DNA from 4 places in the Roseburia intestinalis L1-82 genome. Region 3 is predicted to be linked to each of the others. Evidence: predicted binding sites of a transcription regulator. Region 3 holds the regulator's gene; each other region holds the start of a gene.

Region 1 (5,197 bases), 140 kb from region 3:
ACCTGGTCTGCAGTCACAGTCTTCTGTGCTTTTGTCACAGTAAGATCTCCAAGTCCCTGATAGGAACCCAGATCTGAAACTGTTTCACCCCAGGATGTCAGTAAGTGGGCAAATGCATCCATTCCGTTTGAGTCATAATATTCTGCACCACTCTGTATATCTTCATCTGAAAACGAAACAAGCGCAGATACTGTCTGCTCCATGTTATCCTGGATATCAGAATAACTCATACCAAAATAATCAACGCTCTTAGGATCCGTTCCACATGCTGTCATTGCCAGAACCATAAAGCAAAGACAAAGCATAAGAGATAATTTTTTCTTCATAACTTCACCTTTCTATTTTGTTCCATGTTTCTTGTCCGGTACACCTGCACATTTTGTGTATAATAATTCAAATGCATCTACAAGGTATTTTCTGGTGTCTGCCGGATCTAAAATAAGATCTACATAACCACGTCTTGCTGCAGTCATAACACTTGACTGTAATGCATCATATTCTTTTGCTTTTGCTGCGAGTTCATCTGCAGATGCATCTGCGTACATGATCTTTGCTGCAAGCTCGCCATCCATCATACCGATCTTTGCATCTTCCCATGCATATGTAAAGTCTGCTCCGATTGCTTTGGAGTTCATTGTCACATAAGCGCTTCCGATTGCATTTCCGGTGATCAGGTTTACTTTCGGGCAGGTTGCATCAGCGAATGCCATTGTCATGCGTGCAAGTGCTTTTGCAAGTCCTTTTTCTGCACAGACAGTAGCTGCATAACCTTTTACGTTTGTTAAAGACAATACCGGGATCTCGAACGCATCACAGAAGTTAACGAACTCTGCTGCCTTGTTGCATCCTCTTGCTGTCAGAGCTCCGGAGAACTCCTCTGCTTTTTTGCCCTCTTCATCGTAAACTTCTGAGCAGTTTGCAACAGCGCCGACTGTCATTCCGTTTAACTGGATAAATCCGGTTACCATATCTTTTGCATAGTTTTTCTTTGTTTCAAAGAATACATGTCCGTCTGAGATCTCACTTAATAAATATCTTGGATCGCCTTTCATGGCTGCCATGTTCTCACATGCACGGTTTAAATCATCCTGACACTCAGATGTGTATACATCTCCTTCATTATTTAAAGGAAGGACGCTTACTAACTCGCGGATCTCTGCAATGATCTCATCCTCTGTTCCAACAGCATCGATACAACCGTTTTTCTCACTCTGGAACTCTGCGGAAGAAGTATCGCATTTTTCAATACGGTTACCCTCGATCGCATTCGGGGAATTGATGAACATTTTTCCTTTGCTCTCCATAAATGCGAAATCAGATAATGCAGGAACTACTGCAAGTCCACCGCCACAGCTTCCGAAAATAGCGGAAATCTGCGGAACAACGCCGGATGCTGCAACCTCCTTTGCGTAGATCTCACCAAATCCGTTTAACGCATCCACAGATTCCTGTAAACGCATTCCGGCGCAATCGATAAATCCGATCACCGGTGCTCCCATTTTCATTGCCATGTCATATACGGCTGCAATCTTCTTTGCATGCATCTCTCCGATAGTACCGTTTAATACAGCTGCATTCTGGCTGTATACAAATACCAGATTGCCATCCACCAGACCATGTCCGGTAATTACACCATCGGACGGTGTATCTGTGTCTGCAAGATTAAAGTCTGTATTTCTTGCGGTTACGAGAGAACCGATTTCCATGAAACTGTTCTCATCGACTAACTTGGTAATACGCTGCATTGCCAAGCTATCATTACTACTATTCATCCTTTTTGCCCTCCATCTATAAAGTTTGTTACCACATCTTTTGACATGGTACATAGTGAATAATGTAAAAATATAACAAATTCCGCTAGGATAAATTATAGATGGTCAGTGACAAATTTTCAAGAGAATTGTTAATTTTTTGACAGTTTTTTTTTGCATACAAGGAATTTAGGGCTTTTACATTGGAAATAATTCTGCTGTTTTTTTTACACACCAGCAAAAATCGATTCTTTTTACCGTATTCTTCACTGTGACCACACGTTTTGCCAGAACCTCATCTCCCAGAAGGTATGTTATCTCACCGATAAAATCTCCTTCCGTTACCGGTGCATAAAGTTTCCGGGATAATTGATACTCTATGTGTACTTCCTGGTCTTTTTCGATCAATAGTTCCACATTTTCTTTCACCGGCGCAACTTCAAGTTCTGTTGTTACCTCTTCGCCGATCTTTGTGCCCTGTCCGTCCACCACCTGTACCGGAGCATATTCCCCTGCGTCCAGTTCAATCTCATCCAGACTTATTTTCCGGAACCGGGAAATTCCATACTGCATAAGTTTTTTTGTATCTGCCCACTTATATGTTTTGTTATTCGGCCACCCGCAGGCAAGCAGTGCAACGATAAAAGTTCTGTCATCACGTTTTAATGCCCCGACATAACAATATCCCGCATTACCGGTAAAACCGGTCTTGCCTGACAATGCCCCGTCCATCATCTGCAAAAATGCATTATGATTACAGCAGGTGTAACTGTTTTTACCATCTATATCAGAAAACTGATACTGTCCTTCCCTTGTGATTGTAAGAAATTGCTCTGCCATTTCTGATGTTTTGATGCAGTACCGCATGATCAAAGAAAGATCTGCCGCTGTTGTGTGATGAAAGCCATTTTCATTTTTGGCATCCAGTCCGTTCGGTGTGATAAAATAACTGTCCTCACAGCCGATCTCCTCTGCTTTATCGTTCATAAGTTTTGCAAAATCACCCGTCGTGCCTGCAATGTGTTCTGCAATCGCCACAGCGCAGTCATTATAAGATTCCAACATCAGTCCGTACAGCAGATCTTTCAGATAAAACTTCTGCCCCTCCCGCATACCCAGATGAACTTTCGGCTGTGACGCTGCAAGCGTACTCACGGTCACTTCGCTGTCCAGGTCGCAGTTTTCCAGTGCAATGATACATGTCAGTATTTTGGTCGTACTGGCATTCGCCATCGCCTGGTGCCCGTTTTTTTCATACAGGATACGCCCGGAATCCGCATCCATAAGCACAGCTGCTTTTGCATACAGGGAATTTTGATCCGGCTTTTCTGTCACTTCCTCCATCCGCACATTTTCTTTTTGATCAAAAGCCTCCACGATCTGTATCCCATATCCTGTTAAGATCACAGTGACAAGGATCCATGCCAGCAGTTTTTTCCACATACACCAGACTCCAAAAAAGCATTTCATCAATCCTTATGTATATAATACGCAAAAAATGCTCATTTTTTGTGAAAAAAAAGCATACGAAACCAGATCAGATATCCAGTTTCATATGCATTTCCGCTTCCGCTTCCTGTTTGAATTCTTCTACCTGGACCGGACTTAACACGGGAAGTTCATCGATTGACTGAACGCCAAAACTCCTTAAGAATTCCTCCGTTGTGCCAAAAAGCAGCGGGCGTCCCGGCGCATCCAGCCTTCCAAGTTCACATACCAGATTGTACTCCACCAGCTTGTTTACCGCATGATCGCAGGAAACACCTCTGATCTTTTCAATTTCCGCCTTTGTAATCGGCTGCTTGTAGGCAATGATCGAAAGGGTTTCAAGCAGAACGTCGGTAAGCACATGCTTTTTCGGCTGCTTTGCGATTTTCACCAGATATTCATACATTTCGCCCTTCGTACACATCTGATAAGAACCGTCCAGTTCCATGATCTTAACGCCGACGCCATCATCCTCATAGCGCTGCATCAGATGTTCTATGATCTTTTTTGTCCGTTCTGTATCAAGTTCCAGTGTTTTTGCTATACGCTCTAATTCCACAGACTCTCCCATTGTAAACAGGATCGCCTCAACGATTGCCTCATATTTTTTTTCTTCCATACCAACCCTCTATTCCGGTGTGTAAAAATTCCACACAGATCCCATTTCATTTCTGCTGTCACACAGCTAGGCCGCAATTTTTGATTCAATTTTTATATCATCAAACGTGTATTCCTGGGAAACAACGATCTTTCCCATCTTCATCAGCTCTAATATTGCCAGAAATGTCACAACCACTTCCATTTTCCCGGACTGTGCTTCTAAAAGACTCCGAAACGAAAAATGTCCGTGATGCAGACTGTATTCTTCCACATATGTCATCTTATCAGGAAGTGACACTTCCTCTTTCTCGATTCTTCCAAACTTCGAACGGACCGGATCGATCTTATCCGCCTGTTTCTTTATGATGGACTGAAAAATATCATTCAGCCTCGCAAGTGTTACCCCGGACATCAGTTCATTCACATCAACCGGTTCTTCATATGCAAGAACTTCGGGCGGGATTGTCGGTGCTTTAAACCATACTTTTTCCGCATCAATCTGACGGTCCCTGAGTTCATATGCCATACATTTATACATTTTATATTCCAACAGCTGCTGCACAAGTTCCGCTCTCGGATCTTCTTCTTCCTCATCCTCGCTTTCTTTTGCAGGGAGCAGCATTTTTGATTTGATATCAAGCAGTGTCGCCGCCATCACGAGAAATTCGCTCATCACATTTAAGTCCTGTCTGCGCATTTCGGCAATATATTCCATATACTGGTTTGTGATCTCCACGATTGGAATATCATATATATTGACTTTATTTTTTTCTAACAGATGTAAAAGCAGATCTAACGGCCCCTCAAACACCTGAAGTTTTACAGTTAATTCCATCTATGTCATACCCTCTCATTCCACAAATATTGATTTTACCGTGGATTCCCGCAAAATTCAAGATTTTTATGCATAATGTACATCCTTCGCATCTAAAATAAATTATAACAGAACCCTACGGAGGGCATATTCTTGAAATTCATGGTTTCCATTCTGCTCGGTCTCAATCTCCTTGTGCAGGGCACGGTACTTCCTGCATCTTCCTGTTTCATTCCGAATGTAACCATCCCCCTGTCTCCTGCTGCCCAGACAGATACTGCACCTGCTGCAGACTTAAATATCTCCGCACCAAGCGCCATTTTGATGGAGGCTTCCACCGGTGCCGTCGTCTACGAAAAAAATTCCCACGAGGCAAGGCATCCGGCAAGTGTCACCAAGATTATGACGCTGCTTCTGATTTTTGATGCACTCTCATCCAAACAGATTTCCTTAGATGACACGGTGACCGTCTCCGAATATGCAGCAAGCATGGGCGGTTCCCAGGTGTTTTTAGAACCGGGTGAAACCCAGACAGTCGAAACGA
Region 2 (5,197 bases), 1.5 Mb from region 3:
ATCTTTATCCAATGCGATACGGTTGTCCATGGTTTTCATGATATCTGTGATCTTTAAAGATTTGTTGATCACCGGGTCACTTAAATCGTATATCATGTTTGTGGAAAACTTCAGTACCATCGGATGAAGAAAATCAGCCGGATTCTCTGCAAGCACAAGGGCTTTTTCGCCATCGGAAAGATCTACACATGCACCGGTAGGAAGAATATGGATACATTCTGCTAAAGCGGAAAGTACGAGCGGATTGTAGGTGGCTTTATCCTTTTTCAGACGTCCCATGGCAGCAATTTCTGAAATTGGCGGTTTGTTAATGTTCATTGCGGTCAGATGGTCAAATTCGTCCGCTACTGCTAAAATATCGACGAGAAGACGGATATTGTCTGCCGGTTCTTTGACTTTTAAAGTACGGCTGTTTTTAAAAATGATCTGCTGGATAATATCAAGCGTATGTACCGGGAATTTATAATCACCACGGTCCGGGCGGAGTGTTTCATAACCGCGCTCTAAGTTGAGCTGGATAAAATCCTTATCTGCTGTTGTAAGGTCATCCCCTTTGTCTAACACTGTCTGTGGTACATACAGATAACCAAAATCGTAGAGAAGCGCAGCTGTGATAAGGGCTGTCTGTTCTGCAGCAGGCAGATGCATCTGATTTGTGATCATCGCACAGAGAATGCCGACACTGATGGAATGTTTGTAAACAAAATCTGCAGAACTTCGCAGGTTTTGTGCAAAATTTAATTTGTGATCAAGACTGCCGTAATGTGTCTGGATGTCTCTGACGAGATCGCTCAGCGAAACAGGTGCCTGATTGGCCTGCAGACGATCCATATTTTCTTTTAATTTAAAAACATATATAGTCTGGAACTGTTCGAATTCAAGATCCTCTCTGGAAAGAGGCGGTACCGGCTCTGCCGGCTCAAGAATAAAAATACCGATCAGACCAAAGTTTTCGATACTGTTAATACCCTGCATGGTTAAAAGTGTGTCTCTTTCATAAAGAAGAACACCCATCTTATTGTAGATTGGTTTTGCAAGTCTCATGCCGGGTTTTAAATCTGCTGTTTTTACAAATTGCATAGGTAAATCCTCCCCCTGTGATGATTATCAGGCTCTTTTTATACCATATCCAGACATCAGATGCCTGAATATTCCCCCAATAATGGTATGTGAAAAAATTAATATTCATATTGTGCTTTACATGCTATAATACCATATTAATAGAAGAAATACAATGAACGAAAAATACAACAGTAGCAGAAAGCTTACTGTTCAGCCGAAAGGAACAGCATGAGACACAATTTTTTGAGAAGAATCCTGGGAGGAATACTGACCGGCTGCATACTTGTTACGGCAACTGTCCATGCAGGAACGACACAGAAAGATATTGATAAGGCAAAAGACCAGATCACAGACCTTAAAAAACAGAAAGAAGATGCGAAAGATCAGGTGGACAGCCTGACCAATGAAAAACAGGGATTGGAGAGCGACCTTAGCGGACTGAACGGACAGTTAAATACGATCACTTCTGATATGAACCAGTTAGAGCAGCAGGCAGCGCAGAAAGAAGACGAGATCAATACGGCGGCGGAAGATCTGAAACGTTCCGAGGAACGATCTGCAGAACAGTATGAAGATATGAAAGTGCGCATTCAGTATATTTATGAAAATGGCAATCAGTCTGTATGGGACATGCTTATTCATGTGTCCTCCATCGCAGAATTTTTAAATCAGGCGGAATATACAAGTGCAATCAATCAGTATGACAGAAATATGCTTACGGCATATCAGGAGCTCACGGAGCAGATCAAAAAACAGAAAAAGGAACTCGAGGAGCAGAAGGAAGAACTGACTGTATTACAGCAGGAAAAACAGAAAGAGCAGGAAAAAGTCAACAGCCTGATCGAGGATACGCAGAAGAAGATACAGGAATCCAGCGAGAAAATTGAAGATGCACAGTCCGATGTGGAATCGATCGATGCAAAGATCGAGAAAATGATCGAATACGAAAAGCAGCTTGAGATACAGAAGGCAAAAGAGGATGCTGCGCGCCTTGCAGCCATCAAAAAGCAGGAACAGGAAAACAGGTCGAATGTGACATACGCACCGGCACAGAGCGATGCGTATCTGTTAGCTGCCATCATCCAGTGTGAGGCATGGGGCGAGCCATATGATGGAAAACTTGCGGTGGGCAGCGTGATCATGAACCGTGTCAGAAGCTCCTATTTTCCGAATACGGTTTCCGGTGTGATTTATCAGGGAGGGCAGTTCTCTCCGGTTGCCAGCGGTCGTCTTGCATACCGTCTGGAGCAGGGAGTCGCTTCCGATTGTATGAGTGCGGCACAGGCGGTTCTGGGTGGAACGAGCACAACAAATTGTCTGTATTTTCGTGTGAATAACGGCATTATAGAAGGAACAGTTATAGGTAATCATGTGTTTTATTAAACAAAATGATAAAATGATAAAAATTTAACAAAAAACCCCGCAAAATGGAGCAAAAAGGAAGTAAAAAATTGTTTACAAAGATGAAAAATAAAGAAAGCTATTGCAATTAATTGTGAAATATGTTAGCATAAGAAAGTACAAGAAATGCAGAAAAATAGCTGATTACATAGCAAATAAGCTTTTTAAAATGAAAGAAAAAAAGATAAATTTCAACCGAAAGTTTGAATTTATTTTTTTAAAAAAGATTGTTAAAAAATTAACAGCATTTTTCGGCAACTTTAAAGAGAAAGAAACAAATTCTCTGCAAAAGCAGAGCTTTGTGTTAAATTGAAAGGAGAATTCAAAATGGCAAAGAAAGTAGTTTTAGCAGGTGCCTGCCGTACCGCAATCGGTAAAATGGGTGGAGCATTAAGCAATACTCCAGCAGCAGACTTAGGTGCAATCGTTATCAAAGAGGCTTTAAGAAGAGCAAACGTTAAACCGGAGATGGTTGACGAGGTAAAAATGGGTTGTGTAATCCAGGCAGCTCAGGGACAGAACGTTGCACGTCAGGCAGCAATCAAAGCAGGACTGCCAATCGAAGTTCCGGCAATCACAATCAACGTTGTTTGTGGTTCTGGTTTAAAATGTGTCAATGATGCAGCTACCATGATCATGGCAGGTGAAGCTGATATCGTTGTTGCAGGTGGTATGGAAAACATGTCTATGGCACCATATGCTATGACAAAAGCTCGTTTTGGATATCGTATGAACAATGCAACGATCATCGATACAATGGTAAATGATGCATTAACAGATGCATTCAACCACTATCATATGATGATCACTGCAGAGAACGTATGTGATAAATATGGCATTACAAGAGAAGAACTTGACGAGTTCTCAGCAAACAGCCAGCAGAAATGTGAAAAAGCAATCGCTGAAGGCAAATTTGATGATGAGATCGTTCCGGTTCCTGTTAAAGTGAAAAAAGAGATCGTTGATTTCGTGAAAGATGAGGGACCACGTGCCGGTACAACTGCTGAGTCTTTAGCAAAATTAAAATGCTGCTCTGGTAAAGAGGGCGGACTTGTTACAGCAGGTAACGCTTCCGGTATCAACGATGGTGCAGCAGCAATCGTTGTTATGAGCGAAGAGAAAGCAAAAGAACTTGGTGTTACACCAATGGCTACATGGGTAGCAGGTGCTCTTGGCGGAGTTGAGCCTGAAATCATGGGTGTTGGACCTGTTGCTTCTACAAGAAAAGTATTAGCAAAAACTGGTTTATCTATTGATGATATGGACTTAATCGAAGCAAACGAAGCATTCGCAGCTCAGTCTATCGCAGTAGCAAGAGATCTGAAATTCGATATGTCAAAAGTAAACGTAAACGGTGGTGCAATCGCATTAGGACACCCGGTAGGTGCTTCCGGATGCCGTATCCTTGTTACATTACTGCATGAGATGCAGAAGAGAGACGCTAAGAGAGGTCTTGCTACACTTTGCATCGGCGGTGGTATGGGATGCTCTACAATCGTTGAGAGATAATAGTTTTTTATAGTAATTCCCGGGGAATGACTTCCCGGGGATTGCATTTTTCAAACATACAGTTAACATAATTATTTTCAGGAGGTAACCGAAATGAAGGTTGGCGTTATTGGTGCAGGAACTATGGGACAGGGCATTGCAAAAGCATTTGCTCAGGTAGAAGGATATGAAGTAGCACTTTGCGATATCAAGCAGGAGTGGGCTGAAGGCGGAAAAGAGAAAATCAAAAAAGGTTATGCAAGATTAGTAGAAAAAGGAAAAATGACACAGGAAGCTGTTGATGGCATCCTTGCAAAAATCACTCCAGGTTTAAAAGAAGACCTTTGCAAAGACTGTGATCTGATCGTAGAGGCAGCTTTCGAGAACATGGAAGTAAAGAAAACTACTTTCAAAGAATTAGACGAGATCGCAAAACCAGATTGTATCTTCGCTTCTAACACATCCAGTCTTTCCATCACAGAGATCGGAAACGGATTAAACCGTCCAATGGTTGGTATGCATTTCTTCAATCCGGCAGACCGTATGAAACTGATCGAGGTTATCGCTGGTGTGAATACTCCGGATGAAACTGTTTCCGCTATTAAGAAAATTTCTGAAGAGATCGGAAAAACTCCGGTACAGGTTAATGAGGCTGCTGGTTTCGTTGTAAACCGTATCTTAATCCCAATGATCAACGAAGCTGCATTCATCAAAATGGAAGGTGTTTCCGATATCGCTGGTATCGATGCAGCTATGAAACTTGGTGCTAACCACCCAATGGGACCGTTAGAGTTAGGTGATTTCATCGGTCTTGATATCTGCCTTGCTATCATGGATGTACTTTACAAAGAGACAGGCGACAGCAAATATCGTGCATGCCCACTGATCCGTAAGATGGTTCGTGGTGGTAACCTTGGAGCAAAGAGCGGCAAGGGATTCTATGTATACAATGCTGATCGTACAAAGACTCCGGTCGATGCTCAGTAAAATAAATATTTATGGAGGAAAATTAGATCATGGATTTCACTTTAGACAAGAAACATGAAATGGCGCGTTCCTTATTCAAGGAATTTGCTGAAACAGAAGTAAAACCGCTTGCACAGGAAACAGATGAGACAGAAGCTTTCCCGGCAGAAACGGTTAAGAAAATGCAGAAATACGGATTCATGGGAATCCCGGTTCCGAAAGAATATGGTGGACAGGGTTGTGATCCTCTTACATACGTTATGTGCGTAGAAGAGTTATC
Region 3 (5,197 bases):
TTCCGTGCACCGATCGTTGTAAAAGGCATTGAGCCATGTGTCAAAAACTGGAAAAAGCCCATCACGATTGCACGTCATGCCTATGGTGATGTATACAAAGCATCCGAGATGAAGATTCCGGGAGCAGGTAAATGTGAGCTGGTTTATACTGCAGAGGACGGCACAGAAACAAGAGAACTGATTCATAACTTTACCGGAGCAGGTGTCGTTCAGGGACAGCACAACCTTTGCAATTCGATTGAAAGTTTTGCAAAGAGCTGCTTTAACTATGCACTTGATACAAAACAGGATCTGTGGTTTGCAACCAAAGACACGATCTCCAAAAAATACGATCACACATTTAAAGATATTTTCCAGGAGATCTTTGATGCAGAATACAAAGAAAAATTCGAAAAAGCAGGCATTACTTATTTCTATACTTTAATTGATGACGCGGTTGCCCGTGTGATGAAATCTGAAGGCGGTTATATCTGGGCATGTAAAAACTATGACGGAGATGTCATGAGTGATATGGTTTCAAGTGCATTTGGTTCGCTTGCCATGATGACTTCCGTGCTGGTTTCTCCGGATGGCTATTATGAGTATGAGGCTGCACACGGAACGGTACAGCGTCATTATTACAAACACTTAAAAGGTGAGGAAACATCCACGAACTCTGTTGCAACCATTTTTGCATGGACGGGAGCACTTAAGAAACGCGGAGAGCTTGATTCGAATGCTGCATTGTCCGATTTTGCAGAAAAACTCGAAAAGGCTTGTATTAAGACCATTGAAGATGGTAAAATGACAAAAGACCTTGCGCTGATTACTACGAATCCGAATCCGGTCGTATTAAACAGCGAAGATTTTATCAAGGCAATCAGAACGACGTTAGAGGAAAGTTTAAAATGATTTTGTCATGTCAGAGTATCTCAAAGTCTTTTGGAACAGATGAGATATTAAAAGATGTAAGTTTTCATATTGAAGCAAATGAAAAAGCAGCGATTGTCGGCATCAATGGTGCCGGCAAGTCTACGCTGCTTAAAATTATTATGGGCGAAGAAACGTCCGATGCCGGTGAAGTGATTCTTGCAAAGGATAAGACAATCGGCTACTTAGCACAGTATCAGGATGTATCCGGCCATAGAACCATCTATGATGAGGTTCTTTATGCAAGAACCGATATTCTGGAAATGGAACAGAAACTTCGTGATATGGAGTCTGAGATGAACAGCCGTACCGGTGAAGAATTAGAAAAGCTGATGGATATTTATCACCGCCAGAGCCATGAATTTGAACTGCAGGGCGGATATGCATACCGCAGTGAAGCGACCGGTATTTTAAAAGGACTTGGTTTTTCAGATGAAGATTTGAGCAAACAGATGAGCGAGTTATCCGGAGGACAGAAAACAAGAGTTTCCCTTGGCAAACTTTTAGTCACAAAGCCGGATGTACTGCTTTTAGATGAGCCGACGAACCATCTGGATATGGAGTCGATCCGCTGGCTTGAGAATTTTCTGCGGGCTTACAAAGGGGCTGTTGTGATCGTAGCACATGACCGTTATTTTCTGGATCGTGTTGTCACAAAAGTTGTAGAGATTTTCCAGCATAAAGCGTATGTATATCAGGGAAATTATTCGGATTTTGCAAAGAAAAAAGCAAAAGTTCGTGAAGATCTGTTAAAACAGTATTACAACCAGCAGCGTGAGATCAGACACCAGGAAGAAGTTATTACAAAATTAAAATCATTCAACCGCGAAAAATCTATCAAGCGTGCGGAAAGCCGTGAGAAAATGTTAGATAAGATTGAACGCATTGAAAAGCCGGTTGAGGATAATACGGATATTAAGATCGTGTTAGAGCCAAATGTGGTCAGCGGAAATGACGTCCTTACCGTGTCAAATCTTGCAAAATCCTATCCGCCGGTCACATTGTTTTCGGATATTTCATTTGAGATCAAACGTGGGGAACGGGTGGCGCTGATCGGTAACAATGGAACTGGTAAAACGACCATACTAAAGATCATCAATAATCTGATTCCGGCAGATGGCGGTACCGTGACACTTGGTTCGAATGTGCATATCGGATATTACGATCAGGAACATCAGCTTTTACATATGGAAAAGACGATTTTTGAGGAAATCTCAGATGCCTATCCGGGGCTGAATAATACGAAGATCCGCAATGTGTTAGCAGCATTTTTGTTTACAAATGATGATGTGTTTAAGCACATTTCAGATTTGAGCGGTGGAGAGAGAGGACGTGTTTCCTTAGCAAAATTAATGCTTTCCGATGCGAATTTTCTGATCCTTGATGAGCCGACGAACCATTTGGATATTACATCCAAAGAAATTTTGGAATCTGCGTTAAACCAGTATACCGGAACCGTATTTTTCGTTTCCCATGACCGCTATTTTATCAATCAGACGGCGACGAGGATCCTAGAGCTGACAGGTGAGACGGTTGTAAATTATATTGGAAACTATGATTATTATCTGGAAAAACACGATATCATGACGCAACTGTATGTAAAACCACAGGAAATATCGGATATTCAGGCAGGAAAACAGGATGATGCGGTCAATAAACTTGACTGGCAGGCGCAGAAGGCAGAACAGGCAAGGATCCGTAAGATTGAAAACAGTCTGAAAAAAATAGAAGATGAGATTGCAGCATTAGAAGAAGAGATAAGCGCGATCGATGAAGAATGTGCGAAGCCGGAAAATGCAGTCAATTCCGCAAAGTTAAATGAACTTGCTGCACGACAGCAGGAGTGCAGGGAACGCCTTGAAACCTGCTATGAAACGTGGGAAGATCTGTCAATGCAGCTGGATGGAGCTAAAGATAGTTAAAAATTTCACACATTGACAGACACAGGGGAAATCACTATAATAAACGAGAGAACGTAAGAAAGGTGGAACCTTTTGTGCAGGAAAAAGAGATATCACAGGCAGTGATCCGAAGGATGCCGCGTTATTACCGTTACCTCGGAGAACTATTAGACGCCGGTGTGGAGCGTATATCATCCAATGATCTGAGCAAACGGATGAATGTGACCGCATCCCAGATCAGACAGGATCTGAATAATTTTGGCGGGTTCGGTCAGCAGGGCTACGGCTATAATGTAAAATATTTATATGAAGAGATCGGTAAGATCTTAGGTTTGAATGAGAGACACAATATTATTGTAATGGGTGCCGGTAACCTTGGTCAGGCACTTACCAATTATGTAAAATTTGAGAAACTTGGCTTTGTTATCATAGGACTTTTTGATGTAAATCCGGCGCTTGACGGAGTGACTGTACGCGGGATCAAAATCCGTATGTTAGATGAATTAGAGAGTTTCTGTGAAGAAAATCAGGTAGATATCGCAGCGCTGACCATGCCGAAGGAAAAGGCAGATGCGATTGCAAACAGGCTGGTCGGACTTGGAATCCGTGCAATCTGGAATTTTGCCCATGTAGATCTTGAATTGATCGACAAAAATGTTGTCGTGGAGAATGTACATCTTTCCGACAGTCTGATGCAGTTGTCTTACAACATTGTCAGAAACAAAAAAGCAGAAGAAAACGGCAACTGAAAAGGTGCTGTAAATGTAGAGAGCAAATAGCTGCCGCACAGATTTATGTGCGGCGTTTTTTGCCTTATAAAACAAGGAGAAAAATCCTCTGCTCCTGCAAAGGCAGTCGCATTTTGCTCCGCAAAACAAGGAGAAAAATCCTCTGCTCCTGCAAAGGCAGTCGCATTTTGCTCCGCAAAACAAGGAGGATTTCATGAAATATCTTGTAGACAGCCGGGAAATGCAAAAATATGATGCAAATACCATTTCACATTTTAAGGTGCCGGGACTTCTCTTGATGGAGCGCGCTGCAATAGCATTTGTGGAAGAGCTGCATAGACAAAATGTGGATCTTACGGAAGTACTCATTGTGTGTGGCAGTGGAAATAACGGTGGAGATGGTCTTGCGATCGCACGCCTTTTATTTTTGGAAGGACATGCTGTCACGGTCGTTTATGCCGGAAATAAAGAGCACTGTTCGGAGTCAAACAGGGTACAGCAGGATATTTTAAATGCATACGGTATTTCTATATACATGGATATCCCGGAAAAGATCAGACCTACTCTTGTAATAGACGCAATATTTGGTGTGGGACTCTCAAGAGATGTGACCGGTGAATATGCAGATATGCTGTGCCGGATGAATGAACTTTCCGGGGAAAAAGCGGCGGTAGACATTGCATCCGGGATCTCTGCGGACACGGGAGCCATTTTAGGCACAGCGTTTCGTGCAGATCTTACGATCACATTTGCATTTGAAAAATTAGGCAGTATCCTCTGGCCGGGAAATGAGTATGCCGGCAGGATCATTGTATGTGATATTGGCATCACGAAAGAAAGCTGGCTGGGTGAACCGCCGGCCGTGATGGCACTTGAAGAAAAAGATTTTTCGATACTGCCAAAAAGAAAAAGCCATTCTAATAAGGGCAGTTATGGAAAACTCTTGCTGATCGCCGGAAGTGTCAATATGGCAGGGGCGGCAGTTTTGTCTGCGAAAGCAGCTTATGCCACAGGGTGTGGTCTGGTGCGTGTGCTGACTCCGGAGGAAAACAGAGCTATTTTACAGTGCAGTGTTCCGGAGGCGGTTCTTACTACTTACGATAAAACTTTAGTACCGGAAGAACCGGTTCTGAGGGAGATCCTTGACTGGGCAGATGCCATTGTGATCGGTCCCGGACTAGGAAAAGAAAAAACTTCTGCACAGATATTAAATTTTGTGTTAGAATATGGAACGTCACATGAGAATAAAGCATTTCTTTTTGATGCTGATGCATTAAATCTGGTGGCAGAGCAGAAAAACACCGGAGTGCAGGGGGCAGATAGATGGAAAAATTTTAAGAATACTGCCGTGATTACACCGCATCTTGGAGAGATGAGCAGGCTTACCAGAAAAACAGTTGGAGAAATCCAGAAGAATCTGTTGCAGACAGCTGCAGATTTTGCAGATGAAAATCAGGTTATTTGCGTCCTGAAAGATGAACATACAGTGACCGCACTGCCGGATCATAAAAGGTATCTGAATCTTTCCGGTAATCCGGGAATGGCAACTGCAGGAAGCGGGGATGTACTAAGCGGTTTGATCGGTGCACTTATGGCACAGAAACTGACATCATATCAGGCGGCACCTCTTGGAGTATACCTTCACGGTTTGGCAGGTGA
Region 4 (5,197 bases), 750 kb from region 3:
GACACATATCAGGATCCGTGCTATTTTCTTTTTCATATATTTCACATTTTCCGCATATATCAAGGGAAAAGGGGATTCCTTCTGCTTTCACTCCCAGAGAGAATCCCCTTAACCTGATTATGATTTATTTATAGTTTACGATCTTACCGAAATCAGCTTTTAAGGAAGCTCCGCCAACTAAACCACCATCGATATCAGGCTGTGCAAACAACTCTGCTGCATTACCTGCATTTACAGATCCGCCGTACTGAATACGAACTTTCTCTGCAGTGTCAGCACCGTATACTTCTTTGATGCAGTCACGGATTGCCTTGCAGACTTCCTCTGCCTGCTCTGTGGTTGCAGTTTTTCCTGTTCCGATAGCCCAGATCGGCTCATAAGCGATTACCATAGAAGCAACCTGCTCTGCAGTAACGTCTTTTAAGTCAGATTTGATCTGCATACGGATCCAGTCTAAAGTGATTCCCATCTCTCTCTGCTCTAATGTCTCACCACAGCAAAGGATTGGTGTTAAGTTATGCTCGAAAGCTTTTTTCACTTTTTTGTTTAACATGCAGTCGCACTCTTTGAAGTAATCACGTCTCTCGGAATGACCGATGATAACGTATTTTACGCCAGCGTCAACTAACATCTCTGGAGCGATCTCTCCGGTGTAAGCACCTTTCTCCTCATAGTACATGTTCTCAGCGCCTACTGCTACGTTGGTTCCTTTTACAGCCTCAACAACAGGTACGATGTCGATTGCCGGTACACAGTAAACAACTTCTACATCATCACTTACTACTAATGGTTTTAATTCCTCTACTAATTTAACAGCCTGGCTTGGAGTCATGTTCATTTTCCAGTTGCCGGCTACGATTTTCTTTCTTGCCATGATCTTATCCTCTTTTTCCCATTTTAAAGTTTGTTGATCTTATTTGTCGTCGGCTGCCATAACTAAGGTGTCATGGCAGCCAACTTTACACTGCAACTATTTTTACTTATCATCGGCTGCCATGACACCTGGTAATTCCTTACCCTCTAAGAACTCAAGGGAAGCTCCACCACCGGTAGAGATATGGCTCATCTTGTCGCCGAATCCTAACTGGTTAACAGCTGCTGCGGAATCACCACCACCGATGATTGTTGTAGCATCTGTATCAGCAAGTGCTTTTGCAACTGCGATCGTACCAGCTGCTAATGTCGGGTTCTCAAATACACCCATCGGTCCGTTCCATACAACAGTCTTTGCTGTCTTAACTGCATCAGCATATAACTCCTGAGTCTTTGGTCCGATATCGCATCCCTCTCTGTCAGCCGGCATATCTTTTACGTCACATACAGTAACTTCTACCGGAGCATCGATCGGGTTCGGGAAATCTGCGATGGTTACAGCATCTACCGGAAGGAGTAATTTCTTTCCAAGTTTTTCTGCTTTTGCCATCATCTCTTTACAGTAATCGATCTTAGTATCATCTACTAAAGATTTACCGATCTCATATCCCTGTGCTTTTAAGAAAGTATATGCCATACCACCACCGATGATTAATGTATCGCATTTCTCTAATAAGTTCGAGATAACATTTAATTTATCTGCAACTTTTGCACCACCAAGGATTGCTACGAACGGTCTTACCGGATTTTCAACAGCGTTTCCAAGGAAATCGATCTCTTTCTGCATTAAGTAACCAACTACGTTAGAACCACCCTTTGCAGTGATGAATTTTGTAACGCCTGCAACAGAAGCATGTGCTCTGTGGGAGGAACCGAATGCGTCGCATACATAATCGTCTGCAAGATCAGCTAACTCTTTGCTGAACTCTTCGCCGTTCTTTGTCTCCTCAGCACCACGGAAACGTGTATTCTGTAATAATACAACATCTCCTTCGTTCATTTCAGCAACTGCTTTTGTAGCTGCCTCACCTGTTACATTGTAATCAGATACGAAGTTTACTTTTTTGCCAAGTTTCTCAGAAAGTTTCTCAGCTACCGGAGCTAAAGACTCGCCTTCGTTTGGTCCGTTTTTTACTTTTCCAAGATGTGAACAGAGAATTACTTTTCCACCATCGTTGATTAATTTCTGGATGGTAGGAAGAGCTGCGTTGATACGAGTCTCATCTGTGATTTTTCCTTCTTTTAACGGAACGTTGAAATCACATCTTACAAGTACTCTTCTTCCCTTTACATTAATGTCGTCTACTGATTTTTTGTTTAATGACATAAAATATGTCCTCCTTTTATATAATTGAGGTATAAAAACAGGCCCGGTCCAATAGGACCGGACCTGCTAAAAGTCGCATATAGTTATCGTAACCCGTCGATTATGCTAACTCACTGAAGTATTTGATTGTACGAACCATCTGAGATGTGTAAGAGTTCTCGTTGTCATACCATGAAACAACCTGAACTTCGTACTGGTCATCAGATACCTGGTTAACCATTGTCTGAGTTGCATCGAATAATGAACCATATCTCATTCCTACGATATCGGAAGAAACGATCTCATCCTCGTTGTAACCGAAGGACTCGTTAGCTGCTGCTTTCATAGCTGCGTTGATGTCTTCTTTTGTTACGCCAGCTTTCTTAACAACTGCTGTTAAGATTGTTGTAGAACCTGTTGGGGTCGGTACACGCTGAGCAGATCCGATTAACTTACCGTTTAACTCTGGGATAACAAGACCGATTGCTTTTGCAGCACCTGTGCTGTTAGGAACGATGTTAACTGCTGCTGCACGTGATCTTCTTAAATCACCTTTTCTCTGAGGTCCATCAAGAGTCATCTGATCACCTGTGTAAGCATGGATTGTTACCATGATACCAGACTGGATCGGAGCATATTTGTTTAATGCATCTGCCATTGGTGCTAAGCAGTTTGTTGTACAGGAAGCTGCTGAAATGATTGTATCAGAAGCTTTTAATGTCTCGTGGTTTGTATTATAAACGATAGTAGGAAGGTCATTTCCTGCTGGAGCAGAGATAACAACTTTTCTAGCACCTGCATTGATATGAGCCTGTGCTTTTTCTTTGCTTGTATAGAAACCGGAGCACTCTAATACAACGTCAACTTTTAAATCTCCCCATGGGCAGTTGTTTGCATCTGGGAAAGCGTAGATTTTGATCTCTTTACCGCAAACGATGATAGAATCATCTGTGCTGGAAACTTCATCAGCATGCTCATATTTACCCTGAGATGAATCATATTTTAACAAGTGTGCTAACATTTTAGGACTTGTTAAATCATTGATTGCTACTACTTCATATCCTTCTGCTCCAAACATCTGTCTGAAAGCAAGACGACCAATACGGCCAAAACCATTGATTGCTACTCTTACTGCCATTTTTAATTCCTCCTAGAATTTGTAAATGTGATAACTTGATGGGACTTATGCCCGTCCCAAGCTTCCTTTATTTTAACCAATTTCTTTTGAAAGTTCAAGCCTTTTTCTCGACTTTATTCTGTGTTTGTTAAATTTTTCACTATATGCAATTTTCCGGTCGTTTTTTCATGAATTTTATACAAAATATACAAATATGACTTCTTTTCTTTTGTGGGATAGGCTATACTATATCATAAGCTACTTACCAAATGTTGGTTTGTTTATGAAATAAATCGCCCGTCCCAATGGTGTGTCGCAGGTCTGTGAGTGGCATCTTGCGCAAAGCCGGAGTTAATTTTGGTTCCATTGTACGAAAATAAGAAAAGTCTAAGTGTGTCTGAGTTAGATTTTCTCGGAGTGACGTGACCGGCGTTCAACGAGCCATCCGTGGCTCGTGAAGCCTTGTTCTGCCATCCGTGGCAGAACATCACTGTGTATCTACAGACACACTAAGATTTTCTAATTTTCTCCCAAAGTCACAAAATCAGCTCAGGCTTTGCGCAAGATGCCAGCCTCCAGGTTATGAAACACCATTTGGGTGGGCGGTTCATCTCAAAATGGGGGCGCGGGTGTGAATTTTTGATATTCGCACGAATGGAAATATGCTTAAAATCCTAATGTGCAATATCACTGATATTCAGCCTGATGACTTGTCTGAAGTTTCATCTGCTATGTTGCATTACATTAATCATTTCGTAAATTAACAGACTAATAATGCAGATTATTATTCCAAGTATGTATGTTTAAAAGCATAGATATAACAGATTGCGTCGAGATTTTTCAACCTTTTTGAAATGAATGTCACAAAAATTTACGCACCCCCAAGGTTGTAAAATGAGTTTCCCGGCTAAGGGTGGTTCACAACCTTGCGGCTGGCAAATCGCATCAAGCCAGGACTCGTTTTGTGACTTTGGGAGAAAATTAGAAAGTCTTTGTATGCCTGTTCACAATACAGTGTTGTGCTGCCATGGACGGCAGCACAAGTCCTAATGTGCCCGGACGGCACATTTAGGACGCACACGTCACTCCGCCTCAACCTGAATCAGGCATACTTAGACTTTCTTATTTTCGGACAACGGAACAAAACAGTCCCGGCTTGATGCAATTTGCCAATCGTAACTCCCCAGAACCACCCTACACAGGGAAACTCATATCACCCACAAACCAGCATTTGTGATATGCGTAATTGCGCAAATAAGATTTCACATTATGTGCCAGCCCGGCACAGGAAAGAGGATTTAATATGTTATGGGATACGCATATGCACAGCCAGTTTTCCGGCGACAGCCACACACCGCAGGAAGACATGATCGCTGCTGCAAGACAAAAAAATTTAAAAGGAATCTGTTTTACAGACCATCTTGACATTGACTATCCGGACGAACCGGAGACATTTTTGCTGGATCTGCCGAATTATGTTTCTTCCGTGGATGCAATGCAGGAGAAATATAAGGAAGTTCTTCCGGTTCGACTCGGCATTGAACTTGGGTTACAGCCGCATCTTGCCTGCATACATGCTGACATCCTGTCACAATACCCGTTTGATTTTGTGATCGGTTCCTCACACGTCATGCACGGCGTTGATCCTTATTATCCGGCTTATTGGGAAAACCACACGGAGGAGGAAGGCTATCAGGAATATTTTGAATCCATTCTGGAAAATATCGCAGTTTTCGATGGTTTTGACGTCTATGGTCACATCGACTACGTGGTAAGATACGGTCCAAATAAAAATGCCAGTTATTCCTATCAGAAATATGCCGACATCATCGACGAAATCTTAAAGGCTCTTATTATCAAAGGCAAAGGGATTGAGATCAACACCGGCGGTTTCAAATACG

Evidence for each region. Region 3 encodes Rex, which represses fermentation and respiration genes when NADH is low (regulators of the CRP and FNR family bind a similar motif). Its sites were predicted from a motif close to ATTGTTAANTANTTAACAAT; they were not measured.
Region 1: RIL182_RS10705 (acyl-CoA carboxylase subunit beta) is a predicted target of Rex. The motif match lies at 1,900-1,919, and genes of this name have one in related genera.
Region 2: RIL182_RS03250 (acetyl-CoA C-acetyltransferase) is a predicted target of Rex. The motif match lies at 2,690-2,709, and genes of this name have one in related genera.
Region 4: gap (type I glyceraldehyde-3-phosphate dehydrogenase) is a predicted target of Rex. The motif match lies at 3,441-3,460, and genes of this name have one in related genera.

Annotation. Positions count from the first base shown of each region.
Region 1 is NZ_LR027880.1:2,292,263-2,297,459, forward strand. It holds gene RIL182_RS10700 (OadG family transporter subunit) at 1-326, opposite strand, end outside; gene RIL182_RS10705 (acyl-CoA carboxylase subunit beta) at 339-1,772, opposite strand; gene RIL182_RS10710 (D-alanyl-D-alanine carboxypeptidase family protein) at 1,950-3,194, opposite strand; gene scpB (SMC-Scp complex subunit ScpB) at 3,289-3,858, opposite strand; gene RIL182_RS10720 (segregation and condensation protein A) at 3,925-4,674, opposite strand; gene RIL182_RS10725 (D-alanyl-D-alanine carboxypeptidase family protein) at 4,978-5,197, shown strand, end outside.
Region 2 is NZ_LR027880.1:650,065-655,261, forward strand. It holds gene RIL182_RS03235 (HD-GYP domain-containing protein) at 1-1,080, opposite strand, end outside; gene RIL182_RS03240 (cell wall hydrolase) at 1,306-2,445, shown strand; gene RIL182_RS03250 (acetyl-CoA C-acetyltransferase) at 2,791-3,972, shown strand; gene RIL182_RS03255 (3-hydroxyacyl-CoA dehydrogenase family protein) at 4,066-4,938, shown strand; gene RIL182_RS03260 (acyl-CoA dehydrogenase) at 4,968-5,197, shown strand, end outside.
Region 3 is NZ_LR027880.1:2,149,660-2,154,856, reverse strand. It holds gene RIL182_RS10050 (NADP-dependent isocitrate dehydrogenase) at 1-891, shown strand, start outside; gene RIL182_RS10045 (ABC-F family ATP-binding cassette domain-containing protein) at 888-2,831, shown strand; gene RIL182_RS10040 (redox-sensing transcriptional repressor Rex) at 2,906-3,559, shown strand; gene RIL182_RS10030 (NAD(P)H-hydrate dehydratase) at 3,753-5,197, shown strand, end outside.
Region 4 is NZ_LR027880.1:1,398,010-1,403,206, reverse strand. It holds gene RIL182_RS06515 (hypothetical protein) at 1-36, opposite strand, end outside; gene tpiA (triose-phosphate isomerase) at 125-874, opposite strand; gene RIL182_RS06505 (phosphoglycerate kinase) at 977-2,200, opposite strand; gene gap (type I glyceraldehyde-3-phosphate dehydrogenase) at 2,301-3,317, opposite strand; gene RIL182_RS06495 (histidinol-phosphatase HisJ family protein) at 4,600-5,197, shown strand, end outside.